3 regions of the Spirillospora sp. NPDC000708 genome follow, and region 3 is predicted to be linked to each of the others. Evidence: riboswitches for the same ligand, from Rfam matches in the RefSeq annotation. Region 3 holds a riboswitch; each other region holds the start of a gene.
The links. Region 3 has a riboswitch for S-adenosylmethionine ahead of thrC (threonine synthase). Riboswitches for the same ligand answer to the same signal wherever they lie in the genome.

Region 1 (10,318 bases), on a different contig from region 3:
CCATCACCCAGCAGATGGTCCGCAACTACTACGGCGGCATCGGCAAGGAGCGCTCGGTCACCCGCAAGCTCAAGGAGATCATGGTCTCCCTGAAGGTGGGCCGGGAGAAGTCCAAGGACTGGATCCTCGAGCAGTACCTCAACACCATCTACTTCGGCCGCGACGCCTACGGCGTGCAGGCCGCCGCGCACGCCTACTACAACAAGGACGTCAAGGACCTCACGCCCGCCGAGTCGGCGTACCTGGCGGCCGCGATCCAGCAGCCGAGCAACTTCGCCGACCCGACCGGCCAGCACCGCGTCTACGCCGAGCAGCGCTGGCACGCCGTGGTGAACAACATGGTCCGGGACGGGGCGCTGTCCCCCGCCGACGCCGCGTCGATGACGTTCCCGGCACCCGGCAAGGAGAAGATCACCGACGTCCTCAAGGGCCAGAAGGGCTACATGGTCAACCTGGCCAAGAAGGAGCTGGAGGAGCGGCGCGGCTACACCGAGGACGAGATCAACCGCAGCGGCCTGAAGATCACCACGACGTTCGACAAGCGGCTGATGGACGCGGCGAAGCAGGCCGTGGAGAACAACGTCCCGGCCGGGACGAGCAAGAAGATCCGGACCGGGCTGGTGTCGGTCGACCCGAACACCGGGCAGGTGCTGGCCTTCTACGGCGGCCGCGACTACCTGACGGAGGCGGCGAGCAGCGCGTTCTACGACACCGCGCAGGCCGGGTCGGGCTTCAAGCCGATCGCGCTGGCCGCCGCGCTGGAGGACGGCAAGAGCCTGTCCGACACCTATGACGGCAGCTCCCCGCAGTACTTCGGCGGCCACTCCATCAAGAACGACAGCGGCGAGAGCTTCGGGAACATCAACCTCGTCACCGCGACCGAGCACTCGGTCAACACCGCCTACGTCAACCTCGGCCAGGACATCGGCAACGACAAGATCGCCGCGATGGCCGAGAAGCTCGGCATCTCGGCGTCGCAGATGACGCCGGACCAGCGCGCCGCGGCGTCGTTCCCGCTCGGCATCGTGTCGCTGCACCCGGTGCAGCAGGCCGGGGTGTACGCGACGTTCGCCGACGAGGGCGTGTACCGGCAGCCGTACGTGGTGAAGTCGGTGACCGACAACGAGGGCCAGGCCCGCAAGTTCTCCGAGAAGGGCGAGCGGGCGTTCGGCACGCAGGTCGCGCGGGACGCCACGTACGCGATGCAGCAGGTCGTCCAGGGCGGCACCGGCACCGGCGCGCAGCTGCCCGACGGCCGCGACGTCGCCGGCAAGACCGGCACCACCGACGAGGGCCGGGCGATCTGGTTCAACGGGTTCGTCCCGCAGATGGCGACGAGCGTGGCGATGTTCCGCGAGGACAACAAGGCGCTGAACATCCCCGGGTACGGCTCCTACGGCGGGCAGCTGCCCACCCAGATCTGGCGCTCGTACATGACCGACGCGGTCGACATCAAGGGCTACGACCCGAAGACGTTCGGGTCGCCGTCGGAGACGCCGGGCAGCGGCTGGGGCGTCCCGTCACCGGGCGGCGGCGCGCCGAGCACCGAGGGGCCGCGCACCGACGGCCCGACGCACCGTCCCTCCGGCGGGACGGGCGGGCCGCGCCAGCCGAAGCCGCCGACGGACCTGCCGACCATCATCCCGACGCTGCCCGGCGGCGGTGACGGCGGGAACGGCGGTGGAGGCACCGACGGCGGAGGCAACGGCGGCGGCGGCACCGACGGCGGTGGAGGGAACGACGGCGGCGGCGGTACCGGCGACGGCACCGGCGGCCAGATGTTCAACTGAGCGCGAGGGGCCCGGCGGTCGCACCGCCGGGCCCCTGCGCGTCCGCCCCACCCCGTGCCGCTAGGCGCACGCCTTTCCGATACGGGCCGGTGTGTCGTTCATCACGGCGCTGAGCTGCGAGGCGTCCCCGGTGCCGACGGTCGTGGCCGCCGCGCGCAGCCGCTGCGACTCGGCCCGCAGCGCCTTCTTCAGCGCCCCGTCGTCGGCCTCCTTCGCCAGCGCGTCGAGGCGGGTCGCGAGCCGCTGCGTCGCCTGGCCCCACTGCGCGGGCTCCGCCGCCGGCACGCTCCTGACCTGGGTGATGTACTGCTGGAACGCCTTCTTGGTGTCGCTGCAGACCTGGCCGGAGTTGCCCCCCAGCGCCCCGCACGCGCCCAGCAGGCCGGACACGCCGAGCATCACCACGCCCCCGGCAAGCGCCCGAACCACCCGGTACCGCATCGCACCCTCCCCCTTGATCTGCCACAGGCTCCGCATATACTTCCGCACTAGGTCATGAGCGCCAGCGCCAAGCCCCGGCTCGCTGGCCGGCAACCCTTCGTCCGCGATGGGGTGCCCCGGGTGAGGACCTGGCCGGACGCGGCACCGCGTTCCGGCAAGCGCGGATCCCGCAGGCACGGCCCCGGGGTCCCTGACCCCGGAAGGAACCGGCATGCCCGCCACGCTCGCCTCCGCACCGTCCCTCGCCCCGCTCACGCCTGCTGAGACGCCGGGCACCGCACGGGAAGTTCGCGCCTTCCCGCGCGTCGTCGGCGCGGACGCGCCCGTCCCGCTGAACGACGGCCGCCACGTCCCCTACGCCAACCTCGACTACGCCGCCAGCGCGCCTTGTCTGGAGGCGGTGCACGAGGCCGTCACCCGTGCGCTGCCCTACTACAGCAGCGTGCACCGCGGCGCCGGCTACGCCTCGCAGGTCACGACGGAGGCGTACGAGAGCGCGCGCGAGACCGTCCGCGAGTTCCTCGGCGCGTGGCGCCGCGCCGCCATCGTGTTCACCCGCAACACCACCGACGCGATGAACCTGCTCGCGCACGCCGTCCCGTCCGGGACGAGCGTCGTCGTGTTCGACTCCGAGCACCACGCGTCGCTGCTCCCGTGGAAGCGGCCCGTGCGGCTCCCCGTCCCCGCCACGCCCGCCGAGGCGATCGGCGCCGCCGACCGCGCGCTCGCCGCGACCCCGGTCGGCGCGCGGCTGCTCGTCGTCACCGCCGCGTCCAACGTCACCGGCGAGCTGTGGCCGGTCCGCGAGCTGGCGCAGGTCGCCCGCCGGCACGGCGCCCGCATCGCGGTGGACGCCGCGCAGCTCGTCCCGCACCGCCCGCTCGACATGACCGCGCTCGGCCTGGACTACGTCGCGTTCTCCGGCCACAAGCTGTACGCGCCGTTCGGCGCGGGCGTGCTCGCCGGGCGCGCCGACTGGCTGCGCGCCGCCGACCCGTACCTCAAGGGCGGCGGCGCCAGCGCGTCCGTCGCCGGCGCGGTCCGGTGGGCGCCGGCGGCGGAGCAGCGGCACGAGGCCGGCACCCCCAACGTCCTCGGCGTCATCGCGCTCGCCGCCGCCTGCGAGGCCCTCACCGCCGCCGGCTGGGACGCGCTCGCCGCCCGCGAGGAGCGGCTCCTCGCCCGGCTGCGCGCCGGGCTCGCCGCGCTCCCCCACGTCCGCGAGCTCACCCTGTGGGGCGACCGGTCGCCGCGCGTGGGAATCGTGTCTTTCACCGTGACCGGCTGGAACGCGCGCGACGTGGCGCTTACGCTGTCCGGTGAGCACGGCATCGGCGTGCGGGACGGCAAGTTCTGCGCGCACCCGCTCGTCCGGCACCTGCTGGGCGGGGACGACTCCGCCGGCTGCGGCGGCGAGGGGGCGGCCGTCCGCGCGAGCATCGGGATCGGGACCACCGAGGAGCACATCGACCGGCTGTGCACCGCGCTGGCGCGACTGGCACCGCGCTGACCTGCGGACTCGCCGGCGAGCACAGACGTTTATGGCCTTTGGTCCTGTTCGCCCCTGTAGCGTAGGCAGTCGCGCTACTTCCCGCCGGATCTCCCACCGGGACCCGGCGGGTCGGGGATGAGCACGGACGAAACAGGGGGTGGCGGCGGTGGCCGACGCGTGGCGACCCACGTCGGACTTGGAACGCCGACTGGAGGAGAGCGTACGGGCCGGAGACCAGGAGGGCTACTTCCGCATCCTCGCGGGCAGCGAGCTCGTGGTGCCCGTCCCGGACGACGCCGTCGACGGGGTGCTCGCCGGGCGGTCGGGGCCCGCCTGGCCGACCCGCGAGGAGGACGGCCGCGTCCACGTCCTCGCCTACACCTCCGCCGCCGCGATGCGCGCCTGCCTCGGCCCGTCCTGGCGGCACTTCATGACGCTGCGCTTCGGCGACCTCGCCGAGACCTGGCCCGACGCCCGCTGGTGGCTGGCCGTCGACGCGCCCGGCCACCCGGGCGGCGTCCCGCTGCCGATCGAGGCGCGGATGCCCGCCTGGTTCGTCCGGCAGGTCGCCGACGGCGACGGCCGCCCGCCGCAGGTCGGCCGCCCCGACCTCGCGTCCGCCGCCGCCCCGGCACCCGCACCCGCATCTACGCCTGCCCCGGCGGCACCGCCGGCGCCGGAGCCGCCCGCCCCCGTGGCGGAGCCCGCACCGGAACCGGCTCCCGAACCCGCTCCCGAGCCCGCGGCGCCACCCGCTCCGGCTCAGGCCGCAGCGCCGCCGGCCCCCTCGGCCCCGTCGCCGCCGGCCCCGTCATCGCCGGCGTCGGACGAGTCGCCGTGGGAGGAGCTGCAGGGCCAGCACCGCGAGCTGCCCCGCGAGGCGCCCCGCGAACCGGCCCGGCCCGAGTTCCACCCCGCCAACGACGTCGAACGCGAACTGCTGCGCGCCGCTGCGAACAACGACCACGACCTGTTCCTGCAGACGATGGCGGACACCGAGATCCTGCTGCCCGTCCCGGACGACACCGACTACACGCTCCGCCCCGGCCGCCCCGGCTTCCCGTGGCGGACCCGCGAGATCGACGGCAACACCGTCGTCCCCGTCTTCACCTCCCCCGAGCGCCTCATCGAGGCCGCCCACGCCGCCGGGACCGGCACCGAGTACATCAAGCTGCCGTTCACCGTCGCGCTGCGCTACTGGCCCGACCACGGCTGGCTCCTCGCCATCAACTCCGGCTCCCCCGCCGGCGGCACCGTCATGGCCGCCCAGCTCCCCGGCCTCGCCACCTGGGCCGACCAGCGCGCCGCCGCCCGGATGACCGACCGGTTCGAGCCGCAGAACGACATCGAGCAGCGCCTCTTCGACGCCGCCCGCCGCCGCGACACCGACACCTTCTTCAAGGTGCTCCTCGGCGCGCAGGTCCTCGTCCCCGCCGACCCCGACACCCCGTGGGGCATCGCGCCCGACGACCCGGCGTTCCCGTGGCGGCCCGTCACCGTCCACGGCCGCACGTCCGTGCAGCTGTTCACGTCCCTCAAGTGGATGAACGAGGCGATCGGCTCGTCCCGCTTCGTGATGCCGAGCCTGCTGGACGTCGTGTCCGCCTGGCCCGACCCCGAGTGGACGCTCGTCCTCAACCCCGGCACCCCGATCGACGCCACGATGCCCGGCGAGCAGGTCCGCGCGCTCAGCGGGCCGCCGCGCACCGCGCCCGAGAAGGCCGCCACCCCGCCGTCGGCCGCTACTCCTCCTCCCCCGGAGAACCCCGCCGTTCCCGTCGCACCGGCCGTCCCGTCCACGGACGCGTCCCCGGTGCCCGACGGCGCGCCAAGCGAACCGGCCTCCACCGGCACCGGCACCGGCCCGCAGCAGCGGCCCGGCTACGTCCCGTCCGACCCCGGCGTGGCGGCGATCCCGACCGGCGAGGCGGCCCAGCCGTCCGGTAGCCACGCCGCCCCGAGCCCTGCCGAGCCTGAGCAGCCCGCCTTTCCCGCTGCCGATCCCGCCGTCCCCGGGCCGCCGGACCAGGCTCCAGCGGCACCTTCGGTCACGACCGGCGGTCACCCGACCGCCGTCCCGCCCCTTCCGGCGGAGCAGCCCGCCTTCGGCGCTCCAGACCCCGCCCCGGGAGCCGACCCGCGCCACGACACGGGCCCGCAACCCCAGGTCAGCGCGCCGAACCACGAGCCCACGGTGCCCTCGGCCACCTCCGGCGGATACCCCACCACCGGCCCCACACCACCGACCGAACAGCCCGGCCTCAACGCGCCGGCCCCTGCCCCCGCGCCGGGAGACGATCCGCGCCACACCGGGCCACAACCGCAGGTCAGCGCACCCAACCACGAGCCCTCGGCGCCCTCGGCCACCTCCGGCGGATACCCCACCACCGGCCCCACACCGCCGACGGAATCGCCGGGCTTCAACGCGGCGGACCCTGTCCCCGCACCGGGAAACGACCCGCGCCACACCGGGCCACAACCGCAGGTCAGCGCACCCAACCACGAACCCACGGCACCCTCGACCACCTCCGGCGGATACCCCACCACCGGCCCCACACCGCCGACCGAACAGCCCGGCCTCAACGCGCCGGGAGACGGTCCGCACCAGACCGGTCCCCAGCCTCAGGTCAGCGCAGCGGACCACGAGCCGGCGGCACCGTCCACCACCTCCGGCGGGCACCCCACGGTCGTGCCGCCGCAGCCGCAGGTCGGCGTTCCGGGGGGCGGTGAACCGGTGGCGCCGCCGGTTCCGCCCGGTGGGAGAGAAGACGCGCCCGCTTACGGGCCGCAGCCGCCGGCCGCAGAGCCGTCCTACGGTGCGTACAACACGGCCCTGCCCGGAGACACCGGCCCGCAGCACCTCCCCGCCACGGAAGCGCCGGCAGAGCCCGAGCCGTCAGTGCCGGACGCGGCGGGCGGTTACGCGCCCGAAGCCAACGCGTCCACCGTGACCGGCGGCCACGCGATCGTCGGCCTGGGTCCCGCGAGCGACTCGCCCGCCCCGGAGTCGACCGCCGCGACGGAACCGCCGGGCGACCCGCAGGCGCCGGAGCGGCGGCTGCGGCCGGTCGGCGCCCCCGAGCCAGAGTTCGAGCCCGGCAACCGCATCGACCAGGAGCTCTACGAGGCGGCCCTCGGCGGCGACTCCGACGCGTTCCTCCGCGTCCTGCTGAACGCGAACGTCCTCGTGCCCATCCCGGCGGACGCCCCGCTCGAAGTGACGCCGGTGCAGCGCGAGTTCCGGTGGGACGCGGCGCTGCGCGACGGCACCGCCGTCCGGGTGTTCACCTCCCTCGTCCGGCTGCGGGAGGTCCTGCCGGAGTCCCGGTTCGTCTACGCCGACTTCCGTGAGCTGATCGGCGCGTGGCCCCGCGACGACTGGGCGCTGCTACTCAACCCGGGCACGCGGATCGGCGCGTCCCTGCGCGGTGACCAGGTGCGGGCGCTGAGCGAGTGGGCCCTGCGCGTCGGCCTCGTCCAGGCGCGTCCGGCCGCGCCGCCCGCCCCGCGGGAACCCGCCGCGGACATGACCGTGCAGGACGTCGTCACGGCGGCCCCGGCGCGGACCGAGGACCTCGACGACCGCGTGTCCCAGCCGACGATCATGCAGAAGGTCGTCCCGCACGGGCACGTCGGCTGGTACCTGGAGCAGGGCTACGACCGCGTCGGCGGGTTCGTCCACCCGACGGGCGACGTCGCGGAACTCCAGACGCCCGTCCAGCTGTACGAGGCGCTGGGGCTCCTCTATGAGGACACGCCGTTCTCGCCCGCCGACGAGGGCGTGTACGTCATCCGGTGGCCCGCGTACTGCCCCGACCTGTACCGGATCCCGTTCGGCGGGCGCGACGCGGAGGAGATGGCCTCCTGGGGCGACGCGGGCTGGGTGATCGAGCGGCCCCCGTTCGTCGGCGGCGGGTTCGCGCCCGGCAGCGCGGGCTCCATCCGCGAGTACAAGGTGGACAGCGTCCGGCTCCCGTACGGCGCCGAGATGTACTACCTGGGCATGGATCGTTCGGAGAGGTTCGTCGCGATGTACGACCCCGACCGGCTCGCGTGGCTGCGGCCCGACGCGTCCACCGGTTCCGACGGGCGCGACGGCCGGGCGGGAGCGGCGCAGTGATCAGGGACGGCTACGTGGCGCGCTGGCTCGGCCGCGACTTCGAGGCGGCGCCGGGCGCCGACGGCGAGGTCCGGCTCTACACGCCGGGGCCGACGGACGGGTTCGAGGAGCTGCGCCCCGGCCGGTTCCGGCGGATCGTGCCGGCGTCGGAGGTCGAGGAGCTCCGGTACGTCCGGACGACGTGCCGGTGGCGCGGGGAGCGGTTCGTCATCGTCGGCGAGCACGAGACGTGGCTGCGCGTCGAATATGTCGGCGGCCGCGCCCCGGTGGCCGAATCGCTCGGCCTCGAACGCATTGACCAGGGCGTTTGGCAGGCGTGGGCGCCCGCCACGGAGATAGAGGACGTCCGAGAGGAAGTCATGTGAACGTCCCCGGGGTTGCTTTGGCCCGTTCATCCGTGTTCGCATGAGTCCTGGGACGATCTCCCGGGTACAGCGGGCACAGGCGCTCAAAGGCGATGCGACGGAGGTGCTGGGGCGGTGTACTGCCGACCGGCGGTGAAACCGATCTTTGTTGGGCTCGGGGCGGCGGCCGTCCTCGCCGCCGGAGGCGCGTCCGCCTCCGCCGATGACACCACGTCGCCGGCCCCTTCCGACTCGGCCTCCGCATCACCCAGTCCGGCGCCGAAGCTCACGGTGGTGGCGTCGGTCGAGAGCCCGGCGAACGCGGGAACGAACGCCCTCGTCACGACGCGGGCGTCCACCACCACGGGCACCGCCGAGGCCGTCCATGTGGTCTCCGTCACCCTGAGCACGTCGAACAAGGCCGCGAAGGCGTCGTTCACCGAAGGATGCCGGCCCCCGTCGACGGTCAAGCTCTGCGACTTCGGCAACGTGGGCGCCGACCCGAAGACGGTCACGACCTCCGTCTTCGTTCCCAAGAGCCTGCCCAAGTCCATGATCGTCACCGTCACCGTCACCGTGGCGGGGACCGCCGACGGCAAGGACCTGACCGGCAGCGACACGGCGGCGGTCACCTACCGCCCGCTGAAGACGTCGGCGCCGCCGACCACGTCGAAGCCGACGAAGTCGCCGTCCAAGTCGCCTTCGCCGTCCAAGAGCGCGACGCCGTCGGCGTCGGCGTCCGGCGGCGGGCACGGCTCCTCGTCCGGCGGCGGCAGCGGCAGCGGATCGTCGGGCGGCACGAGCGGGACGACCGGGGGCAGCGGGACGACGTCCGGTAGCGGTTACGTGCCGCCGGAGCCGAACTCGTCGTTCCAGGCGAAGAACCCGCAGGTGGCGTTGCCGCCGATCGCGGCGCCGAGCCCGTCGATCGCGCCGAACACCGTGTCGGTGACGCCGGAGAGCAGGCTGCGCGGGAACAAGGCCCCCGTCGCGCAGGACCTCACCTTCGAGCGGGTCGCGAGCACGCAGGTCGCGTGGCTGGCGGCGCTGATGGTGGCGATCGCGGTGCTGCTCACGCAGCTGCGGCTCGGCAAGCGGCGCGCTCCCGCCGGCGCCGCCGCGGCCGCCATGCGCCGCGCGAAGGGCATGCACCGCCGGACGCGCCGCGGCATGTTCGGCAAGTGAGCGACGCAGTCATCCGGGCAAGCCATTGTCATGGTGCGCGCCACCGGCTTTAGCGTGCCGTTTTTCAACCGCTCTTCCGTGTTTTGGCGGCATTGGCCTGGGCTGTTTCAGCGGCGCCCTGACCTGCCGCGCGGTCCGCTGAGCGGCGCAGCAGGCCGGCGCATCCCTTCAGCAGTTTCAGCAGCAGGAGGAAGATGGCGCCGCCCGCCCCGAAGTAGACGAGCGCGCACAGGATGGCCCATATGAACGAGGGCCGTGACGTCCCTTTCTTGACTATTTCGTAGGACGTTCCGGCCTTCCCGTGCTCTTCGCGGATCTCGAACGTGACCTTGCCGTGCACCGGCCGCCAGGTCTTGAGCCGGGGCCGGTGGACGAACGAGGGCTCGTACGGCGCTCCGTCCTTCTCGAGCGCACATCCGTACTGCGCCCAGCCGGTGATGGCGTCGCGGTGGCAGGACGTCACCGTGGCGGTGTCCACGGTCAGGGTCTTGCCGCCGTTGCGGACGAACGACAACGGCGCGAGCAGGAACTCGACGGCCAGAAGGAAAGACGAGATCAGCAGGGTCGCGGTGGCCCAGCGAGGCGGACGTTCCAGGCGCAGAGCGAGGTCGCGGCGCTTCCTCGCCCGGCGGGATCGCTCGGTCTTTCGTCCCACAGAAGCGACTCCTTGTGGCGGCGCGGCGAAAGACGATATCAGGCGCGGCCGGCTCTGCGGCAGGACCGCAGGTCACGTCATGCGCGGCCGAGGGCGTGGCAGGCGATGGCGGCCGCGGCGGTGACGTTGAGGGAGTCGACGCCAGCGGCGAGGGCGCCGGGGCTCATCGGGATGCAGACGCGCTCGTCGGCCTCGTCGAGCCAGTGGGACGTCAGGCCGTCGCCTTCGGACCCGAGGAGCAGGGCCGCGCGGTCGCCCAGCGGGGCCTTGTCGAGCGGCGTGGCGGTCTGG
Region 2 (10,318 bases), on a different contig from region 3:
CGCGGCGAGCAGTGGGCTGGACGCGAGTGTCCGCAGGTGGGGGGCTGCTTCGAGGCGTGCGAGCAGGCGGGCCTCGTAGGACGGCAGGCGCTCCGGCGTGCACGGGATGTCGGCGCAGTCGCGGACGGCGTTGTGCCAGTGCTGGACGAGCGTCCGCACGTCCGCCGGGGTGAGCTGCTCTAGGAAGGCGGTCGCGAAGCCTTCGGCGCGGAGCCAGTCTGAAGCGGCGGCGGCCGGGCGCGACGTCACGATGACGCGGATGCCGGGGAACTCGGTGACGAGTCCTTTCAGCCATTGCCGGACGGCCTGCCGCTGGCCGCTCGTCACCTCGTCGACGCCGTCCACGAGGAGCAGGGCACGGCCGGACAGCAGCCGCCGGTGCACCCAGCCGCGCGGCATGATCCCGGCGAGGTTGCCGGCGACGTCGTCGAGGAACTCTTCCGGACGCGGCAGCGCGCCGCCCGCATGGCTGCGCAGCTTGATGAGGAACGGGACGGAGCCGTTCCATTCGCTGAGCGGGCCGGTGAAGGATCCGCGCGCCGCCGTGATGGCGAGCCACCGCAGCAGAGTGCTTTTGCCGCCGCCCGCTTCGCCGCGCAGCAACATCAGCCGGTGGTCGCCCAACGCGGCCTCGACGCGGACGGCGCCCGTGCGCACCTGGTCGCGCCATTCGCTGAGGGGTACGGCCTGCGGCGCCCGGTGCAGGCTGCGCGCGCTCTCGTCGGAGACGTTCAGGCTGATGTAGGCGACGCTGAGCGTGGTCTGCGGGCGCGTGAGCCGCTCGAAGCGGACGCCGAACAGTTCCAGCGTGTCGAGGGATTCACTGATGGAGGCGAGGTAGCGGCGCGTGAACTCCTCGTCGTCCGCCTCGCCTTCGGGGGCGGTGAGGGTGCGTGCCGGAAGCCGGGCGAGGACGGCTCCGACCTGGTCGGCGAGCCCGCTGAGCCGTCCGAGCATCTCGGCCGACGCGCGTGGCGCGAACTCCGGCAGGTGGATGACGATGCGCGCCAGGCAGTCGCAGCACTCGTCGAGTATTACTTCGTAAAGGTGGGCGCCGACCTCGCCCAACTCGAACTCGGCACGCCGCGCGGGAAGCCGCGACCGCAGGCTCCGCGCGAGCTTCACCGGGTCGGCGTCCGCCGCGAAGAGGGCGTCGTCCGAGAGGTCGGCGTTGTCGAGCGTCCGGACGACCTCGAACAGCGCGGCGTCGCGGTCGCCGTCGGTGAGGCCGCCGAATTCGGTGCCCGCGAACGTCAGGAGCCGCTCCGCCACCGCGTCGGCGATGCCCTCGAACTGCCGCTGGACGCGCCGCCGCTTGATCTCGTCCGGGAACCCGGTCCTGATCAGTTCGGTGAGGTCCTTGCCGGCGGCGTCCCTGGTGGAGCGTCCGGCGAGCCATCGCCCGACGGCCAGCCGCGCCACCGACGCCCCCACCCGCAACGCGGCCACCTCGACCGACATGGCACCTCCGCTTCAACTGGCTGAGCCATTATGGCGAGAACGCCGTCTCACGCGACCGCCATTGTCCGGTCCTCGGGCGTTCCCGAAGCCTCTTGCGGCACATGGACGAATCCCTGGCGCCGCCGCGAGGCGACCGAGACCCTCAGGTCGGGGCGGTACGCCGCGGGGCATATCCCGTCGTATCCATGCTTGACGATTCCCCAGTAGATGTCCTCGGAGACCGCGAGGACGAGCGGTGAAGTGCTCGACCGCAGGCATTTCTTCAGTCTCGGCGCGTCCAGTAATCGGCAGGCCAGGTCGATGGCCTCGCCGAACGGCCCGTTCTCGTCCCGGTGGATCTCGCCCGCGTGCACGACGGCTCGCAGGCGCATGCACCTGCTCGGCCGGTCTGCCGCCGAAATCGACTCGTTGTAGTCGGCCAGCTGCCGGGCGAGGGTCGGGACGAGGCGGGAGAGCAGCCGGGTCTTCGGCAGCTCGTCGACCGGATGGAACAGGGCGAGGACGCCGTCTCCGCGGTCCTCGAACGGGTCGCACCAACGCTCGTCGATGCCCGCGGACGCCATGGCCCGCTTCACCTGGCCGTAGATCTGGCTCCGCAGTTCCTCCTTGATCGGGTTCGTGCGGAGCACCCCCGTCGAGTTCTCCAGGTCGACGGCCAGAATGCTTCTGTGCACCGGGTTGCCGCTCACCTGAGCGCCCCCAATTTCGCTCTGCTGTTAGATCCTCCGGCAATAGTCTGCAACCGGTTCTCGAAGCCGTGCAAGGTGCACGGCGACATGCATGGCCCGTGGATCGCCTCTGTATCCGTCTGGCAAGGTTGACGACTTCCAGTGAGACAGAATGATGTCAAAGGTGGGGAACCGCTTTTCCGCGAGGTCTGGTGATTTAGGGAGCGCGCGGTTATCGTTGCCCTGCAACTTGCAGATCGGCCCGGGCCGGAAGGCCGAACCGATTCGCCGGGAGGCAGGGTGGCCGCAGCCCCGACCGTCCGCCGTCGCCGCCTCGGCATCGAGTTGCGGAGGTTGCGGGAGCGACTCGGCCGGACGGTCGAGGAGATCGCGGATCGGCTCGACTGGTCGGCCTCCAAGCTGAGCCGGATCGAGAACGCCCGGATCGGCGTGCGGGTCTCGGACGTTCGGCTGCTGCTGGAGCTGTACCGGGTGGACGAGGGCCACAAAGGGGAGGTGCTGGCCCTCGCGCAGGCCGCCACGGAGCAGGGCTGGTGGGCCGAGTACCGGGACGTCCTGTCCGGTGAGTTCGGTACCTATGTCGCGCTGGAGGACGAGGCGCATACTGCCCTGACCTTCGGGACGTACGCCATTCCTGGCCTCCTGCAGAACAGAGAGTACGCCCACCGGATATTGGACAGCGGCCGGATCATCGCTGTTTCCACGCCGCGGCAGGTCGAACGCCGGCTGGATCTGCGTATGCGACGGCAGGAGATATTGCGCCGCGAGAATCCGCTGACCCTCTCTGCCGTTATAGATGAGTCCGTGCTGTTGCGCGACATCGGTGGCCGCGACATCATGCAAAGGCAGATGATCGATCTTCTCGACCTTGCCGAGTTGTCGAACGTGCACGTCCACGTGCTGCCGCTGGATGTCGACCGGGAACCGATTTTCTCGGACACCTTCACGCTTCTCGAGTTCGCCCCCGCCTACGATGTCGTCTTTCCGGATGTCGTCTACTTGGACAATCTGGTGACCATGGCGGTACTTCAGGACGACGGGGCCACGCACACGTACCGATTGTGCTGGGACGCGCTCAGGTCGGTCTCGCTCTCCGCGGAGGAGTCCCGGCGCCGGATAGCGCGGGCGGCCGAGGAGTGGGGGCCTCGCTGACCCTGCCGACCTGCCCCGGGACGTCCACGGCGGTCAATGGCCGGTACGGTCGATGATCTTTTGGAGCAGCGCTGAGAACCGCTGGCGAGAGAGGGGCAGGACCACCTCCGGCCGTGCGGAGTCCCGCAGCCCGATCAGCTCAGAAGAAAGCCGGCTCACCTCGACGCAGTTCGTCTCTCCCGTGCACTCCGTGGTTCCCGGGCAATGTGAGCCCTTGCGCCAAGCCGGATCGGGTGCGCCTGACGCGGGCCCGCCGGCACTTCCGTTGTTCTCATCCGTCGATGCGGGCATGTCCTGGTCCCTTCGTCGCGACCATGACGCGGGGGTCCGCGGTCGGCTAGAGGTTAGCGACCTGGACGCCGGTTTCGCGGGAGTTTGCTCCAGCATTTCGGACATTGATCAGCTGTCTAACTACTGTAAAATCGGACAGTTGGCAATAAACCAAGACCAATGGTGTGGGCGTCGAGTTGAGGGCGGCGAACCGGAGGAGACGACGGGATAGTAGCGCGTAGCGCCTCCCGTGCAATGACCACCGGGACACTTTTATGTCGACGGTTAGACCTTGAGGTGAGAATCTCAATCGAGAACGCATCGGTGTACCGGTGACGGGATGTCCGTCGGTGGGGGCGGGGAGGCGAGGCGCCCGGAAGCGTGTTGACGGGTGGTGGTGGTGCGGGGCAGGATCTGGGCGTTGTGATCATCTAGAGGACCTGAGGGACCTGGCCCTGGGACGGTCCGGCAACCTGCCTTCGCGGCAAGGTGCCAATGCCAGGAGCGATGAGGAGAAGCTCATGGGCGTACGCCTTGATGTTCCTGTGCTGGCCGGGACGCTCGTCCGGCTGGAGCCGCTGTCGTTGGAGCATGTGCCGCAGCTGGCGGAGGCCGCCGAGGAGAACCGGTCGTCGTACGGGTTCACGCTCGTGCCCGGGGCGGCGGACATGGAGTCCTATGTCGCCGGGCAGCTCGCGCGGCCCGGGCTGACGCCGTTCGCGCAGGTCAGGCTCGCGGACGGGAAGGCGGTCGGGCACACCGGCCTCTGGGATCCGCGGACGTGGCCCGGCACGGACCGGCTGTGCGCGATCGAGGTCGGCTGGACGTGGCTGGCGGCGTCCGCGCAGGGCACCGGCATCAACGTCGAGGCGAAGAAGCTGCTGTTCACCTACGCCTTCGAGACGCTGGGCGTGGCGCGCGTCGATCTCAAGACGGATGCGCGGAACGAGCGGTCGCGGCGGGCGATCGAGCGGCTCGGCGTGCACTTCGAGGGCGTCCTGCGGAGCTGGTCGCCGTCGTGGGCGCCGGGCGAGGAGGGCACGCTGCGCGACTCGGCGATGTTCTCGGTGGTCGAGTCGGAGTGGCCGTCGGTGAAGACGGCCATGACGAACCGGCTGGCGGGGACCGTCGCGAGGTGACGGCGAGCGGCTTTCCCGCGCGCGTGCCGGTGCTGGACGGGACGGTGGTACGGCTGAAGCCGCTGTCGATGCGGCATGTGTCCGAGCTCGCGGAGGCCGCCGAGGAGAACAGGTCGTCGTACGGGTTCACTCCGGTGCCCTCCGCGGCCGGCATGGAGGCGTACGTCTCCGACAAGCTCGACCGTCCTGAACTCATGGCCTTCGCGCAGGTCAGAGTGGCGGATGGGAGGGCGGTCGGGCACACCGCGCTGTTGCATCCGCAGCCGTGGCCCGGCCGGGACCGGTTGCGCGCGGTCGAGATCGGGTGGACGTGGCTGGCCGCGTCCGCGCAGGGCACCGGCATCAACGTCGAGGCGAAGAAGCTCCTGTTCGGCTACGCGTTCGAGACGCTGGGCGTGGCCCGCGTGGAGTTGAAGACGGATGCGCGGAACGAGCGGTCGCGGCGGGCGATCGAGCGGCTCGGCGCGCAGTTCGAGGGCGTCCTGCGCAGTTACTCGGAGTCGTGGGTGGCCGGTGAGGAAGGCGAGTTGCGCGACACAGCCGTGTTCTCGGTGATCGCCGCCGAGTGGCCGTCCGTGGAGACGACGATGGCGAACCGCCTGGGGGAGGCCGTCCAGCCCTGACAGCACCGCGACCTGTGGTGGGCGATCAGTGCTGGGGCAGCGAGTTCAGGAGTTCGCGGCCGTGCTGCCAGGAGCCCAGGTCGCTGGTGGAGTTGATGTGTCCGTATGCGCCCACCAGATGGAATCGTGCCTCCCAGCGCGCCGCGAAAGCGGCGGCCGTCTCGGGAGTGCAGTACGGGTCGTCGGCGCTGCCCACCACCAGGGCCGGGCATGGCAATGACTGCGCCGACACGTCGGTGAACGTCGAGGCCGCCTGGCGTGGGAACGCCGACCCGGCTGGGTCGGGCGGCGCGACCAGGAACGCGCCGCCTACCGGGCTTGAGGGATTCTTGAGCAGCCAGGCGGACGCCGCCCAGCAGCCCAGGCTGTGGGCTACCAGCACGACCTGGCCGTCCTGCCGCGAGGCGTTGTCGTAGGCCTTCTGCACAGCGCCGACCCAGTCGTCCAGGTCGGGGGCGGACCATGAGGCGGGGGAGATCCTCACCGCCGAGGCGCCCCACTCCCGCTCCCACAAGGTCTGCCAGTGCCGGCCGTCCGAGCCGTCGATGCCCGGGATGATGATGTACGCGGTCACTGCCCACCACCGTTTCACTCGTCGCCCCTTGCGATCATGAGGGCGCTCGACGCGGATTCTGGTGGATGCATCGGGGCGGCGGCCGTGTTGCAAGTGATCTCAAAGAAGATGGTGCGGACGACAATGGAATCACTCGACCGGATAGACCGTGACATCCTCGCCCTGCTCCAGGCCGAAGGCCGGCTGACCGGCGCGGAGGTGGGACGCCGCGTCGGGCTCTCGCAGCCCGCGGCCAGCGCCCGCATCCAGCGGCTGGAGAAGAGCGGCGTCATCACCGGCTACCGGGCCCTGGTCGACCCGGAAGCCCTCGGGCTGAACATCCACGCGGTCGTCCGGCTGCGCACCACGCACGCCCGGCTCTCACCCGCCCTGGACTTCGCCTCCCGGACTTCCGAGATCACCTCCGTCCTCAGGGTCACCGGGGAAGACTGCCTCATCTTCGACGTCCACTGCCCGCAGGCCGGACGGCTCGAAGAAGTCGTCGACGCGCTGGCCCGGTACGGCCCCGTCACCACGTCCCTCGTGCTCCGCGCCTATCCGCCGAAGCCGCTGACCGACGCCACGCCGGCGGCGCCGTGATCCGCGGCTACTGGAGCTCGAACCAGACGGCGTGGCCCTCGGCGCGCCGTTCCATGCCCCACGCTTTCGCGAGGGACGCGACGATCAGCAGGCCGCGGCCGGTGACGTCCAGCTCGGCCGCCTCGGCGACGTGCGGGACGGTCGCCGCCCGCCCGTCGTCGATCACCTCCATCCGGACGGTCCGCGCCGAGTAGGTCACCTCCACGCGGATCTGGCCGTCCCGTCCCGACTCGGTGTAGCGCAGCGCGTTCGTCAGCAGCTCGCTCATGCAGAGCGCCGCGTCGTCCAGGCACGGATGCTCCAGGCCCAGCACGTCGCGCAGCCAGCGCCGCGCGTGCCCCACCGCCCGGTCCATCCCCGGCAACAGAAGCGCGTCGAACCTCATGGTCGGCGCAGTCATCGCCCACTCCCTTCGCATCGCTGTCGCCGAAAAGAATGAGCCGGACGTCCGCCGCCGAACGATGCGTTCGCCGTCCTCGTCCGCAGGTCCTCGGGCAACAGTGACTCAGTCACTTTTGACCGAGGCACTGTTGCCGCCTTCGTTGGAAACCTTCAGCGTCACGCAAAGTCAAGGCATGATTACTCCATGGAGAACGCGCAGCGCCCGACCATGCGAAGCCGCAAGCTCGGCCAGCGCCTTCGCGCCATCCGCGAGGAACGAGGGCTCACCCTCCAGAAGGCCGCCCGCCTGCTCAACCGCACCCCGTCCTCGCTGAGCAAGCTCGAAACCGGCAAACGCGGCATCCGTCGCCCCTCCCTAGAGCACATGCTCGACCGCTACGAGATCAGCGACCCTGACGAGCGCCAGTACCTCTTCGATCTCGCCCGAGACTCCGGCAAGAAGGGCTGGTGGCTCCGTCATGAAGGCAAACTGGCTCCCGCGGCACTCGACTACATCTCGTTGGAGGCTGAAGCTTCATCGATAAAGAGCCATGAACTCCACCTTGTCCCTGGCCTTATGCAGACTGAGGAATACGCTCGGGAGGTCATTGGGTCTGGAATCTCGCTGGGCACGCCTCCCGCCGTGGATGGTCTCGTGGAGGTGCGCATGCGCCGCCAGCAGGTGCTGTTCGGACCGAAGCCGCCCCATCTGTGGGTGATAGCAAGTGAGGCTGTGTTGAGGCAGCAGTTCGGTGGGTCTCGGGTGATGAAAGCCCAGCTCAGGAGGCTTGTGGAGTTGTCTCTGTTGCCGAACGTGACCTTCCAGGTTCTCCCGTTTGAGGTAGGTGGCCACCCTGGGCTCAACGGTTCTTTCACTACCTTGGTGACGAGCGAGCTCTCGGTAGTGCTGGTTGAGAATCTGACGACAGGCTGGTATTTGGAAGATCCGGTCGAGATACGTCGTTACGATGTCGTCTTCGATCACCAAAGAGCAAGAGCCTTGTCCCCGTCTGCATCCCGAGAGTTCATCGAGCGGATAGTGTCAGAGTCATGACCAGTCAGGAGTTCGTCTTCTCTTCGTGGCGCAAGAGCAGGCGCAGTGGGAGCGAAGGTTCGTCGTGCGTCGAGGTCGCCTCTGCGCGGCGTAAGAGCAGCCACAGCGGGGGTGAAGGCCAAGAGTGTGTCGAGGCCGCCCCTGCCTGGCGGAAGAGCAGCCACAGTGAAGGTGGCAGCGGGCAGTGCGTTGAGGTGGCGGCGGGGGAGCGCCGGGTGGCGGTGCGGGACTCCAAGGATCCGGACGGGGCGGTGCTGGCCGTCGCGCCGTCCGGGTGGGCGTCCCTGCTCGCCGACGTCAAAGCCGGTTCCCTCGACCTAGCTCGCTGACGCGGGCACCCGGGTCGTGTCCGGCGGGATCTTGGGTGAGGTCGCGAAGCGCGATCTTGCTGGAGGCGATCGCCTTGATGCCCCGCCGGCGGAGATGGGCGCGGAGTGCCGGCTGGAGTAGGCCTTGTCGGTACAGGGTCCCTGACCGGCCCCCGCGGCCTCCCGTACGTCCACACCCGTACAAGAACATCCAACCCCGCCGTAGTACCACCGCTAGCACGCACGGCCGTCACGAAGAGCCGCTCTCACGCGAACGGCGAGATGGTGTGACAGCGGGGGAGGGCCTCAAGCGCCTACGGTGCCGTCAATGGCTTCGCGGATGAGGTCGGCGTGGCCGTTGTGTCGTGCGTACTCGTGGATCATGTGCAGCATGACGAAGCGGAGCGAGACGTTCTCGTTCCAGCGGGGCTGGTGGACGACCAGATCCAGAGACGGGGCGGCGTGCTCGATGCGGCGGGAGTGTTCGACTTCGGTTCGCCAGGCGGTGAAGGCTTCGTCGCGGGTGCAGCTGGTCGGGTCGTAGGCGGTCTGGTAGTCGTCGGCGTGGGACCAGACGTTGGGCAGGTGGCGCTCGCCGTTCACGGTTTTGCGGAACCAGGTGCGTTCGACCTCGGCCATGTGACGGACCAGCCCGAGCAGCGAGAGCGCTGAGGGTTTCGACGCTTGCACGCGCAGGTCGTCGTCGCTCAGGTCGTCGCATTTCCATGCGAGGGTGGCGCGGTGGTAGTCGAGGTTGGCGCGGAGCAGGGCACGTTCGTCGGCGATCAGCGGCACATCCGGGCGTTCGGTGGTCACCGGTGTCAGCTTAATGACTCCCGCCGCATCAATGATCGATAAGGCCGCATCGGCGTTGGCAGTGGCATCGTCGTGCTCGGGCTCGGACCGTCTGGCGGCTCGCCCGGCTCGGGGCTGATCACGAACTGCGCGAGATCTCCAAGTGCGGCTCTTGGGAGCGGCAGCGACAGGGGAGCGATGGGTGGCGGTGCGGGACTCTAAGGATCCGGACGGGGCGGTGCTGGCGGTCGCGCCGTCCGGGTGGGCGTCCCTGCTCGCCGACGTCAAGGCCGGTCCCCTCGACCTCACTCGTTGACGCGGGCACCTAGGGGCGGATGCGCGAAGCATCCGCCCCCCTTCCCTTGCTCGACCGTCCACATGGGCGGCCGGAGGAGGTCAGTTCGTCGATGGGGGCCGGTTCAGATTGAGGATCCACTTGGGCAGGAGGCTGTCGCGGGGGGCGTTGGTCCACTCGGCCGCCTTGACGATCTCGAAGAACTGGCGGGTGCCGGGCCGCAGGCCCGCGTTCTTCGGACCGGGGGTCACCACGATGCCCTGGCTGGCGGTGAGCCGTCCGGTCTCGGGGTCGATGAGCAACTGCCACTCGATCGTGCCGTAGTCGCGGGTGGTCTGCCTCATCGCGACGCCTCGTCCCGGGTGTCCGGCGGCGTCGGTGTCGTTGATCGTCTTGACGTCGCGGAGCCCGGCGAGCATCCGGTACGTGGCGATCCGGACCCGGTCGGTGACCGCGCGGTCGGCGAGCAGGGAGGGGGCGTTCAGGAAGAGGTAGAGGTCCGGGGCGCGCAGGCGCCGGTGGTCGAACTTCGTCGCGTAGTTCAGGAGCCATGCGCGCAGCTTGGACGGGTTGGCGGGGAGCCGGCGCGCAGCGTCGACGCCGAAGTCGAGTTCGGCGCCCTCCTGCAGGAACGGGCTGCCGACCTCGTCGTCCAGGTCCCTGATGCCGAGTTGCGCCGCGTCGGGGCGCCCGTCCGCTCTCCACGCCTTACCGTCGGCGGGCGTTGCGGGCCGGACCGCGACCTTCTCGCCGTCCCAGCCCAGGCTGGTCGTCGTTTCCCTTTCGCCGCCGGGGAGCGGGCCGAAGTCCTTCGCCGACTTGGCGCTGAGGATGTAGGCGTCCTTGGTGGTCTGCACGGTGTAGTGGGCACCGTGATGACGGGTGGACGGAACCACCACCGACTTGCCCACCACGCGGTGGACGTACCACAGGCGCCCGTCGGAGGCGTGCCTTGTGCTGGCGTCGGCAGCGGCGAGCAGGAACGTGGAGGCGGGGCC
Region 3 (10,318 bases):
CTCCTTGGCGATCGACACACCGTCGTTGGTGATCGTGGGGGCGCCCCACTTCTTCTCCAGCACGACGTTGCGGCCCTTGGGACCGAGGGTCACCTTCACGGCGTCGGCGAGCTGGTTCATGCCGCGCTCGAGGCCGCGCCGGGCCTCCTCGTCGAACGCGATCATCTTTGCAGCCATAGGCTCCTAGTCCTCCCGGAACAAGGTGGCTTAAAGGATCGAGCCGACGCCCGCGACGGACGGCCCCGTGCCCGGCGGCTGCCATTCCGCCACCGGACTGGGGCCTCGTCGCCCCGACCCAGACTGTGAAGCTGTCACTCTCCACAGTAGAGTGCCAACCGTTTTTTAGCACTCTACCCTGCCGAGTGCAAGCGCCGCACAGCCTCGCCGCACTCGTCTTCGCCGGGCCGCCCGGAAGGGCTCTGACCTGCGCCGCGGTACTCCAGCGATTCGCCGGACATGTCATGTTGCGCCCTGCTGTGCCGGTCCGTGCCCCACTGTTCACGAAAAGCTCGGCCTTGGGTGGAGGGGGCAAGGCCGTCATGTTGTGGGCGGGAGGGCGGGTCACTTCCGTCGCAGGTAGAGCAGACCGTTGAGGACGGCGAAGGCCAGCAGGGCGAAGACGAGCATGGTCCAGGAGTAGTCCGGCAGCAGGATCGGCTTCAGGAGCACGATGCAGAGGAGCCCGGCCGAGAGGAGGACTCCGCGCAAGGCGAGCCGGCGTCTCGCCGAGCCGGCCGGGGCGACGCGCCGGCGAGCGGCGCGGATCTCCTGGAAGGCGTTGCGCGGTGCGGGCGAGACCGGGAAGCCCGCGGCCTGCAGCGCGGGAAGGACGGCGGAGGCCTCGGAGGTCCAGAAGACCAGTACCCGGCCGTCGCGGGTTTCGATGCCGATCCCTTTGCTGAGCGGCGAGCTCGAGCAGGGAAAGGCCGCCACCACGTCGGCCGCGGTCAGGTGAAACCGCTTGCGAACGGCGGTCAGGACGATTCCGGAATGGCTCAGCCTCAGCGAGGCCAATGGCCAGGTGGCGTTCAACCGCCCGAACGTCATGGACGGGACGTTGGCCCCGCCGCGCCAGGTCGTGGACGGAACATCGGGTCCGCCCTGCCACGCCATCGACCGTTCCATGAGCCTCACCCCTGCGTCATGGATCACTGGGGCGGGACAGCGGTCCGGGTACCGAAAGCCGACCTTGATCGTATCCCCATGTCTCCGGCACGAACAGGCCGGGCGGGTCAGTGGGGGCGGACGGCGTCGGCTTGAGGGCCGCGGTCGCTCTGGGTGATCTCGAACTCGACGCGCCGGCCCTGTTCGAGGGTGCGGTAGCCGTCCATCCGGATCGCCGAATGGTGGACGAAGACGTCGCGGCCTCCGCGGCGCCGCGCCGCGGGTGGGGTCGACCCCGGCATGATCGGAGTCGACCCCGCCCGGCGGCCGCGACGGCGCTCGGGGACGGCGGCCGGATGGCCGGTGGCGGTCAGCCGCCCGCGACCGCGGGGATGATCGAGATCTGGCTGCCCGCGGGGGTCGCGGTGTCGAGGCCGTCGGCGAACCGGACGTCCTCGTCGCCGACGTAGACGTTGACGAACCGGCGGATCTTGCCGGCGTCGTCCAGGATGCGGGCCGCGATCCCGGTGTAGCTGGCCTCCAGGTCGGCGACCACGGCGCGCAGGGTCGCGCCCTCCGCCTTCACTTCCGCCTCGCCGCCGGTGTAGGTCCGCAGGATCGTCGGGATGCGGACGGACACGCTGCTCATGTGCTGGCTCCTTCTCGTTCTCAGGCGAGGCCGGCGGCGCGGAACGCCTCCAGCGTCGGGGCGATGTTGGCGCTGGGCTTGGCGACGGGCGCGACGGCGTCCAGCGTCTTCAGCCCGTCCCCGGAGTTGATGATCACGGTCTCGGCGGCCGGGTCGAGGGTGCCGGCGTCGACGAGCTTGCGCAGGCAGCCGACGGTGACGCCGCCGGCGGTCTCGCCGAAGATGCCCTCGGTGCGGGCGAGCAGCCGGATGCCCTCGACGACCTGCTCGTCGGTGACGTCCTCGACGGCGCCGCCGGTGCGGCGCGCCACGTCCAGCACGTAGGGACCGTCGGCCGGGTTGCCGATGGCCAGCGACTTGGCGATGGTGTCGGGCTTGACCGGGCGGACGACGTCGTGGCCCGCCTTGAACGCGGCGGACACCGGGTCGCAGCCGGCGGCCTGGGCGCCGAACACGCGGTACGGCTTGTCCTCGACCAGGCCCAGCTTGATCAGCTCCTGGAACGCCTTGTCGATCTTGGTGAGCTGGGAGCCGGACGCGACCGGCACCACGATCTGGTCGGGCAGCCGCCAGCCGAGCTGCTCGGCGATCTCGTAGCCGAGCGTCTTGGAGCCCTCGGCGTAGTACGGGCGGACGTTGACGTTGACGAACGCCCAGTCGTCCTGCTCACCGGCGATCTCGGACGCGAGCCGGTTCACGTCGTCGTAGTTGCCGTCGACGGTGACGAACGTCCCGCCGTACACGGCCGTCGTGATGATCTTCTGGGACTCGAGGTTCGACGGGACGAACACGGCGCTGCGGATCCCGGCGCGGGCCGCGGCGGCGGCGACCGCGTTGGCGAGGTTGCCGGTGGACGGGCACGCCAGCACCTTGAAGCCGAGCTCGCGGGCGGCGGCGAGCGCCACCGCGACGACGCGGTCCTTGAAGGAGTGGGTCGGGTTGCCGCTGTCGTCCTTCACCCACAGGCGCTGCAGGCCGATGCTCTCGGCGAGGTTGTCGGCGCGGACGAGCCGGGTCAGGCCGGGCTCGGTGTTCGGGGTGTCGGCGACGGTCGACGGGACGGGCAGCAGCCCGCGGTAGCGCCAGATGTTGCGCGGACCGGACTCGATGTCGGCCCGGGTGATCCCGCCGAAGTCGTAGGCGATCTCCAGCGGGCCGAAACACTCCTCGCACGCGTAGAAGGGGCCGAGATCGCGCTTCGAGCCGCATTCGCGGCAGACGAGGGCGGTAGCGGGTCCGAGGTCAGTGGCAGGCGTAAGTGCCATGAGGGCGAGGCCTTTCTCCCCATCTTCCCTGCGCCACCTTGGTCGCAGGCCGGAGTTGGCACCATCTCCCGGCCGGCCTCGCAGGATCGCGAGTGCGCCTCAGCCGGGTGGTTGCCGGGGCTTCACAGGGCCGGTCCCTCCACCCCTCTGGATGAGCGGTATTCAGTTGTCAGGGGGGCTGAGCTGGAAGACCGGCCCGTCGGCCACTGCGCTTCCTGCACCCCTCTGGATGAGCGGTATTCAGTTATCGAAGTCAAGCGCTAGTAGAGAACGAGCGCTTTGAGCTCGTATGCGAACTTTACATGACGTGACCGGAGGGCGGACAGGTGGGTCCGCCCAGTGAGACGTTACCCCGGGGGTGGTCTTGATCACGCGGGCTCGTCGGCGACGGGCCGGGCGGGCGCGCGCTGGGTGGGGTCGAGGAAGACGTGCCGGACGATCGGGACGCGCTCCTTCAGCCGGCGGTCGATCTCGCCGGCGACGTCCTCGGCCTGGTCGGCGCTGATGGCGTCGGAGAAGTTGACCCGGGCGGCGACGAGCAGCTCGTCCGGGCCGAAGTGCATGGTGAGCAGCTCGTCGACGCCGGTGACGCCGGGCGCCGCGGCGATCTCGGCGCGGATCTCGCGCTGCGCGGCCGGGTCGGCGGCCTGGCCGATGATCAGGCCCATGCTGTCGCGGCCGAGCACGAACGCGACGGCGACGAGCAGCAGGCCGATCAGGACGGACGCGAGGCCGTCCCAGAACTCCGAGCCGGTGAGCTGCCGCAGGACGAGCCCGGCGGCGGCGAACGCGAGGCCGATCATGGCGGCGGTGTCCTCGAACAGCGCGGCCTTGAAGGTGACGTCGGGCGACCGGCGGACGTGGTCGACGATGTCGCGGCCGTTCTCGCGGGTCTCGCGGCGCGCCTGCGTGAACGCGCGGACCCAGGACGTCCCCTCCAGCACCGCGCCGAGGGCGAGGACGCCGTAGGCGAGCCACACGTCGCCTTCGGAGCCGCCGTGGCCGCTCATCGTGAGGACGCCCTCGAAGATGGAGAAGCCGCCGCCGGCGACGAAGATGCCGAACGCGGCGAGCAGCGACCAGAAGTAGCGCTCGTTGCCGTAGCCGAACGGGTGGCGGCGGTCGGGCGGGCGGGCGCTGCGCCTCAGCGAGGTGAACAGGAACCCCTGGTTGAGGGTGTCGGCTACGGAGTGCGCGCCTTCGGCGAGCATCGCGCTCGATCCGGCGAGCATCCCGGCGATCAGCTTGGCGATGGCGAGGATGAGGTTCGCCGCCCCTGCGACGAGGACGGTCTTGGTCGTCTCGGCCCGACTCATTCCGTCCGGGTACCCGGGGCAAATCCCCCTAACCGCAGTGCTTTCGGTACAGATGCCTGCCTGTCGAACGGCCCCGAAGTGTTCCCCCCGGGCCACTTTGAAGCACCCCCGTCACAACTGAGACCCTTCCCGTATGAGCCAAGTGGTGGTGGCGTCGAACCGCGGGCCCGTTTCGTTCTCGCTGTCCGACGACGGCGCGCTGGAGATGCGGCGGGGAGGCGGCGGGCTCGTGTCCGGCCTCGCCGGCGTCGCGTCCGGGCAGGACGTGCTGTGGGTGTGCGCGAGCCTCGGTGAGGCGGACCGGACGGCGGCGCGGCGCGCTCCGGACGGGCGGATCGACCTCGCGGGGCACGACACGGGCGGCGCGGCCGTCCGGATGCTCGACATCCCGGCGGCGACGTTCCACCGGGCGTACAACGCGGTCGCGAACTCGACGCTGTGGTTCGTCCACCACCTGCTGTACGACACCCCGCGCAGTCCGCACTTCGATGCGCGCGCGCGGCGCGACTGGCAGTCCTACGAGGCGTACAACGCGGCGTTCGCCGACGCGCTGGCGCGGGACGCGGCGCCGGGCGCGAAGGCGGCGATCCAGGACTACCACCTGTCGCTGGCGCCGCGGATGCTGCGAGACCGGCGTCCCGACCTGAGGATCGTGCACTTCTCGCACACGCCGTGGGCTCCGCCGGAGTACTTCCGGCTGCTTTCGGACGACATCGGCGCGCAGGTCCTCCAGGGCATCCTCGGCGCGGACCACGCCGGGTTCCTCACCGAGCGCTGGGCCTCGGCGTTCCTCGACTGCTGCGAGGTGGTGCTCGGCGCGCGCGTCGACCGCGCCGCCCGCACCGTCACATGCGCGGGGCACACGACGCGCGTGGGCGTCCACGGTCTCGGCGTGGACGGAGCGGCGCTGCGGGAGCGGGCGGCCCAGCAGGACGTGGCGGAGCGGGCGCGCGCGCTGCGCGAACAGGTGGGCGACCGGCAGCTCATCGTCCGGGTCGACCGGACCGAGCTGTCGAAGAACATCGTGCGGGGGCTGGCCGCGTACCGGGAGATGCTCACCAACCATCCGGAGTGGCGCGGACGCGTGGTGCACCTCGCGTTCGCCTACCCGTCGCGTTACGACCTGCCCGAGTACCGGGAGTACACGGCGGCCGTGCAGCGGATGGCGAAGCAGATCACCGAGGAGTTCGGCACCGCGACGTGGGAGCCGCTGATCCTTCAGGTCAACGACGACTACCCGAGGTCGCTCGCCGCGTACGGGCTCGCGGACGTGCTGCTGGTGAACCCGATCCGGGACGGGATGAACCTCGTCGCGAAGGAGGGGCCCGTCCTGTCCGAGCGGGGCTGCGCGCTGGTGCTGTCGCGCGAGGCGGGCGCCGCGGCGGAGCTGTCGGAGGACGCGCTCGTGGTGAACCCGTTCGATGTGTCCCAGACCGCGGAGGCGCTGCACCAGGGCTTGCTGATGCCCCGCGACCAGCGGGCCGAGCGCTGCGCCCGGCTCGTGTCCGCGGCGACCGCGCTCCCGCCCCAGCGCTGGTTCGCCGACCAGCTCTCGGCCCTCGACTGACCCGTTCGCGGCCCTCGACCGACCGTCGCGGCCTTCGACTGACCGTTCGTGGCCTTGGGCTGACCGGCGTCCGCGGCGGAACGCGCGTCCGTGCCCGGCGGAGAACTTGAGGGCCGCCCTTCGAGGACGCTAGTTCGGGAGCTTCTCCTGCGGTGCCTCCACCGGGAGCTCGACGGGGGCCAGGCGACAGTCGACGGGGCTCGGTTCGTGGCGGCGCTGCCAGCGTTCGCGGAGTTCGGCCTTGCTGTGCGCCATGCGGCGGTGGGCCGCCGTGCGCGCGAAGCGGGCGAGCCGGGCGGCGGGCGGCTTGGGCAGGCCGCTGGGCTCGTAGCCGTACTCGGCGAGCCGCTCGCCGAACGCGGCCTCGGCGAGGCTGATCTCCCAGGCGTCCAGCCGCTGCGCCCACGACCCGACGCGGGTGCAGGTGACCGCGTCGCGGGTGAGGTCGTGCCACGTCTTCTGCGGCGGGACGATGCGCTGCGCGAGGGACTGCGGAGCCGTCATCGCCGGGTGGTAGTCCTCGCCGAGGAACTCGCACAGCCGGGGCAGTTCGTCGGCGGGGTCGGCGACGAGCCGCTCGTACTGCAGCTCGTAGAAGGCGTCCGGGCCGAGGCGTGCGGCGAGCCGCCGGCCGGTGTCGATCGCCTCCCGCCAGACGGAGACGGCGTGGTTGAGGTCCTGGTCGTACCAGGGCATCTCCTTGAGGGACGCGACGCAGTCCCGGCCGTCGCGGACCAGGTGGACGAACTGGGCGTCCGGGAACATCCGCAGCAGCGCGCCGGCGTGCCGGATGTAGCTCGGGCGCTTGTCGCCCCAGCGGACCTTGCCGTGCAGCCGCGCGTAGGCGCGGAAGACGACGGCGAGGGCGGACCCGAGGGTCGGCGGCGCCGCGACGATCTCCTCGGTGATCGCGCGGGGGTCCAGGCCGAGATCGCGGAACCGGGTGGCCGGCCGGGTGGTCAGCCAGTCGGCGAGCGCGCGCCTGTTCCTGCTGTCCGCGAGGTCACCGAACTGTGCCCGCGCCGCGTAGGCGGGGAGCACGAACCGCGTCTCGATCGGGAGCGCGATGCGGGGATGCGAGTGCAGCATGAGCCGCAGCAGCGTCGTCCCGGAACGCGGGCAGCCGATCACGAAGATCGGGCGTTCGGACGGGGTCGCGAGGCCGGATGACATGCACCGCATGGTGGCGGAGCACGGCCCGCGGGACCCGGCGACTGAACGCACGGTTGCCGCCCGATTACCGATGCTTGACGGCCCCGACCTGCGGAAGCGGAAGCGACCGGGCGGTCAGGTGTAGGACTCGCCGAGCGTCTGCCGGACCTGCTTGCGGGCCTCGTGGATGCGCGACTTCACCGTGCCGAGCGGCAGCTTCAGCTGCTCGGCGATCTCCGCGTACTCCAGCTGCGACACGTCGCGGAGCACGAGCGCCTGGATGAGGTCCGGCTTGCGGGCCTCCAGGTCCTCCATGGCGTCGAGGATGTCGACGCGGGAGCCGGCGATGACGCTGGTGCGGCGCGGGTCGGGGCGCTGTTGCGGCAGCTCGCCGGCCTGCTCGACCGACCGGCGCTTCAGCGAGCGGTAGGTGGAGCGGGCCGAGTTCGCGACCACGACGTGCAGCCAGGTGCTGAACCTGGACCGCCCCTCGAACCGGTGGATGTTCCGCGCGACCTGCAGCAACGCGTCCTGGCACGCCTCCTCGGCGTCCTGCCGGCAGGGCAGGAACCGGGCGGCGTGCCGCAGCACGTCCGGTTCTATCTTGCGCAGCAGCTCGTTGAGGGCAGCCTGGTCACCCTGGGCGGCCTTCACTGCCAGCTCTTCGGTCCGCTCATCGAATGCCATGCCGTGCCTCAATGCTCGTTCGCACACTCACCCCGTTTGTTGGGCATGATACGGGAGTGTCCTTCCCACCTACTGTCGGCCGTTACCGAATCGATCGCGTCCTGGGATCCGGGGCGTTCGCCTCTGTGTGGCTGGGGCATGACGACGCGCTGGCTTCACAAGTCGCCATAAAAGTCCTGTCCGGGAGCCTCCTGGACGACCTCGACGTGCGCAATCGCTTCCTCGAGGAGGCGCGCATCCTGCGCCGCGCCGACTCCGAGCGGCTCGTGCGGGTGCACGACATCGGAGAGCTGCCGGACGGGCGGCCGTACTTCGTGATGTCGTACGCCGACCGCGGAACGCTCGCCGACCGGATGCGCGAACGGCCACTTCCGGTCAGCGACGCGGTCGCGATGGCCGAGGAGATCGCCTACGGCGTCGAGGTGATCAACACGCTGGGCGTGATCCACCGCGACCTGAAGCCGTCGAACGTGCTCTTCCAGTCGACGCCGGACGGCGGCGAGAAGCTGCTGATCGCCGACCTCGGGCTGGCGAAGGCGCTGGCGCACGCGTCGGGCGCGTTCACGCTGCCGGTCGGCACCCCCGGGTACATGTCGCCGGAGCAGGCGCGGTTCGGCGGCGGCCTGGACGTGCGGGCCGACGTGTACGGGCTCGGCGCGCTGACCTACCACATGCTGACCGGGAGGGCCCCGGGCCCTGCGCCGGTGAAGTCGCCGCCGAGCGAGCTGCGCGAGGGGCTGTCGCCGGCGTTCGACCAGGTCGTGCTGCGGGCGCTGGAGGTGGAGCGGGAGAAGCGGTGGCCGACGGCGGAGGCGTTCGCCGAGGCGCTGTCGACGCTGCGGCCGACGACCGCGCCGAGCACCGGCGCTCCCGGTTCGTCCGCCGCCGGCGGTCCGGCGGGCGGTCCGCTGGCGTCGTACGCGCCGCCCGCGCCGCGCATCGAGCCGGACGCGACGATCCAGGACTTCTACCACGACGGGGCGCGGCAGGCGCGCACGCCGGAGCCGGTCCAGCAGCCCGGGCCCGGCCAGACCGTGGCCGCGGGCCAGGAGCCGTCGCCGCAGAACCCGCCGCAGGAGCTGCGCACGCGGCTCGACCAGCCGCAGGACGACGACGACCGCACGTCGGAGATGCACCTGCCGGCGGGCGCGGGGCCGGTGCAGGGCGCCGGCGACCAGACGATCATGGACGAGCCGGCCGGGCGCGGCGGCCCCCATGGCGGTCCCGAGCCGGTGACCGCTCCCGACGACGACCGGACGAGGTCGTTCGGGCCGGCCCCCTCCCCCTACCCGTCGGCGCAGCCGCCGGGTCCGGCGGGGCCGCAGGGCGGCGATGACAAGACGGCCGTCTTCCCGACGCAGGGACCGCCCCAGGGCTCCCCGCAGGGGCCGCCCCAAGGACCGTCTCAGGGCGCGCCGATGGGTCCGCCGCCGGGGCCGGGCGGACCTGGCGGTCCTGGCGGGCAGTTCGGCCCGCCGCCCACCGGCTTCCAGCCGCCTCCCGGCCCGGGCGGGCAGGGGCAGAAGCAGAGCAAGGCCGGCGGCCTGCTCGGCAAGCTCAAGGGCGCCGGCGGTGGCGCGGGCCGTCCGGGCGGCCCGGGCGGCACCGGAGGAGGCGGTGGCGCGCCCCGCAAGTTCGTCACGCCGCTGATCATCACCGCGGCGGTGCTGGCGCTCGCGCTGGTCGTCGGGCTGACCCTCGGCGTGCTCTCCGGCGGCGGAGGCGGCGGGAAGAAGGACGGGGACAAGACGCCGAAGGTCCCGAAGGACTTCGCCGCGGTCGCGGACGCGTCCGGCAAGATCAAGACGGCGGTGCCGAAGACCTGGCCGCGGCAGCAGGAGCAGACGTGGGTGCCGTCGACCGTGCACCTGACCGACGCCGGGCCGCGCCCGGTGCTGCGCGCGACGCCGAACCTGCAGCAGTTCCTCGGGAACGGCGCGGGGCCGGGCGTCTTCATCGGCCTGACCACCGACGTGCGGGCGGGCCAGCTGCCGCCGCCGACCGCGTCCGTGCACCCGCAGTGCACCAAGGGCGCGCCGGAGAACTACACCAGCCCGGACGGGGCGCTGACCGGGACCATCACGCGGTTCACCGCCTGCAAGAGCGGGACGCCGTCGGTGACCGAGGTCGGCCTCAAGGACAAGGCGGGCAAGTTCGGGCTGTGGATCCGGGTCAAGGAGACCGACAACCGCAACGCGACGAAGGACATCCTCGACAACCTGAAGGTCACCGGCCCCTGACCCCGGCGGTCGCATCAGCGCCGGGCGGGTCGGTGACGGGCGGACGGGCGGCGGCGCGCTTCGCCAGGAGCGCGGCGGTCGCCTCGTCCACCGGCAGGAACGCCTCCAGCCGCAGCTCGGCGACGGTGACGTCGGTGGCGGTCGCGAACGTCGTCATCGTCGTCATGAGCCGCATCTCGCCGTCCGCGGTCCGCAGCTGCAGCGGGACGGCGAAGCCGAGCACGCCGGGCGGGTCGGTGCGCGGGCCGACGTAGCCGCTCAGTTCGGCGTGGAGGGCGGCGAGGCGCTCGTCGGGGTCGCGGTCGAGGGAGTTGCGCAGGCCGTCCAGAACGTGCCGC

Region 1: it holds a riboswitch for S-adenosylmethionine, as region 3 does, so the genes downstream of both, ABT299_RS42170 (aminotransferase class V-fold PLP-dependent enzyme) here and thrC (threonine synthase) in region 3, are expected to answer to the same signal.
Region 2: it holds a riboswitch for S-adenosylmethionine, as region 3 does, so the genes downstream of both, ABT299_RS31500 (GNAT family N-acetyltransferase) here and thrC (threonine synthase) in region 3, are expected to answer to the same signal.

What each region holds. Positions count from the first base shown of each region.
Region 1 covers NZ_JBEPCJ010000092.1:16,247-26,564, reverse strand. The annotation lists gene ABT299_RS42180 (transglycosylase domain-containing protein) at 1-1,790, shown strand, start outside; gene ABT299_RS42175 (DUF8711 family protein) at 1,851-2,231, opposite strand; SAM riboswitch class IV at 2,282-2,398, shown strand; gene ABT299_RS42170 (aminotransferase class V-fold PLP-dependent enzyme) at 2,443-3,741, shown strand; gene ABT299_RS42165 (SseB family protein) at 3,920-7,843, shown strand; gene ABT299_RS42160 (UCP033725 family protein) at 7,840-8,208, shown strand; gene ABT299_RS42155 (hypothetical protein) at 8,482-9,372, shown strand; gene ABT299_RS42150 (hypothetical protein) at 9,437-10,027, opposite strand; gene ABT299_RS42145 (TrmH family RNA methyltransferase) at 10,105-10,318, opposite strand, start outside.
Region 2 covers NZ_JBEPCJ010000053.1:9,087-19,404, forward strand. The annotation lists gene ABT299_RS31480 (NACHT domain-containing protein) at 1-1,461, opposite strand, end outside; gene ABT299_RS31485 (hypothetical protein) at 1,509-2,135, opposite strand; gene ABT299_RS31490 (helix-turn-helix domain-containing protein) at 2,430-3,302, shown strand; gene ABT299_RS31495 (DUF397 domain-containing protein) at 3,336-3,698, opposite strand; SAM riboswitch class I at 3,997-4,086, shown strand; gene ABT299_RS31500 (GNAT family N-acetyltransferase) at 4,094-4,711, shown strand; gene ABT299_RS31505 (GNAT family N-acetyltransferase) at 4,708-5,334, shown strand; gene ABT299_RS31510 (RBBP9/YdeN family alpha/beta hydrolase) at 5,360-5,908, opposite strand; gene ABT299_RS31515 (Lrp/AsnC family transcriptional regulator) at 6,032-6,487, shown strand; gene ABT299_RS31520 (ATP-binding protein) at 6,495-6,887, opposite strand; gene ABT299_RS31525 (helix-turn-helix domain-containing protein) at 7,074-7,922, shown strand; gene ABT299_RS31530 (DUF397 domain-containing protein) at 7,919-8,251, shown strand; gene ABT299_RS31535 (DinB family protein) at 8,537-9,046, opposite strand; gene ABT299_RS31540 (DUF397 domain-containing protein) at 9,189-9,341, shown strand; gene ABT299_RS31545 (hypothetical protein) at 9,422-10,318, opposite strand, start outside.
Region 3 covers NZ_JBEPCJ010000079.1:2,980-13,297, forward strand. The annotation lists gene groL (chaperonin GroEL) at 1-177, opposite strand, end outside; gene ABT299_RS39135 (hypothetical protein) at 562-1,047, opposite strand; gene ABT299_RS39140 (cold shock domain-containing protein) at 1,233-1,406, opposite strand; gene ABT299_RS39145 (MoaD/ThiS family protein) at 1,475-1,753, opposite strand; gene thrC (threonine synthase) at 1,774-3,018, opposite strand; SAM riboswitch class I at 3,035-3,176, opposite strand; gene ABT299_RS39155 (cation diffusion facilitator family transporter) at 3,387-4,334, opposite strand; gene ABT299_RS39160 (alpha,alpha-trehalose-phosphate synthase (UDP-forming)) at 4,468-5,901, shown strand; gene ABT299_RS39165 (sulfotransferase family protein) at 6,031-7,074, opposite strand; gene ABT299_RS39170 (RNA polymerase sigma factor) at 7,189-7,740, opposite strand; gene ABT299_RS39175 (serine/threonine-protein kinase) at 7,752-9,980, shown strand; gene ABT299_RS39180 (MmyB family transcriptional regulator) at 9,967-10,318, opposite strand, start outside.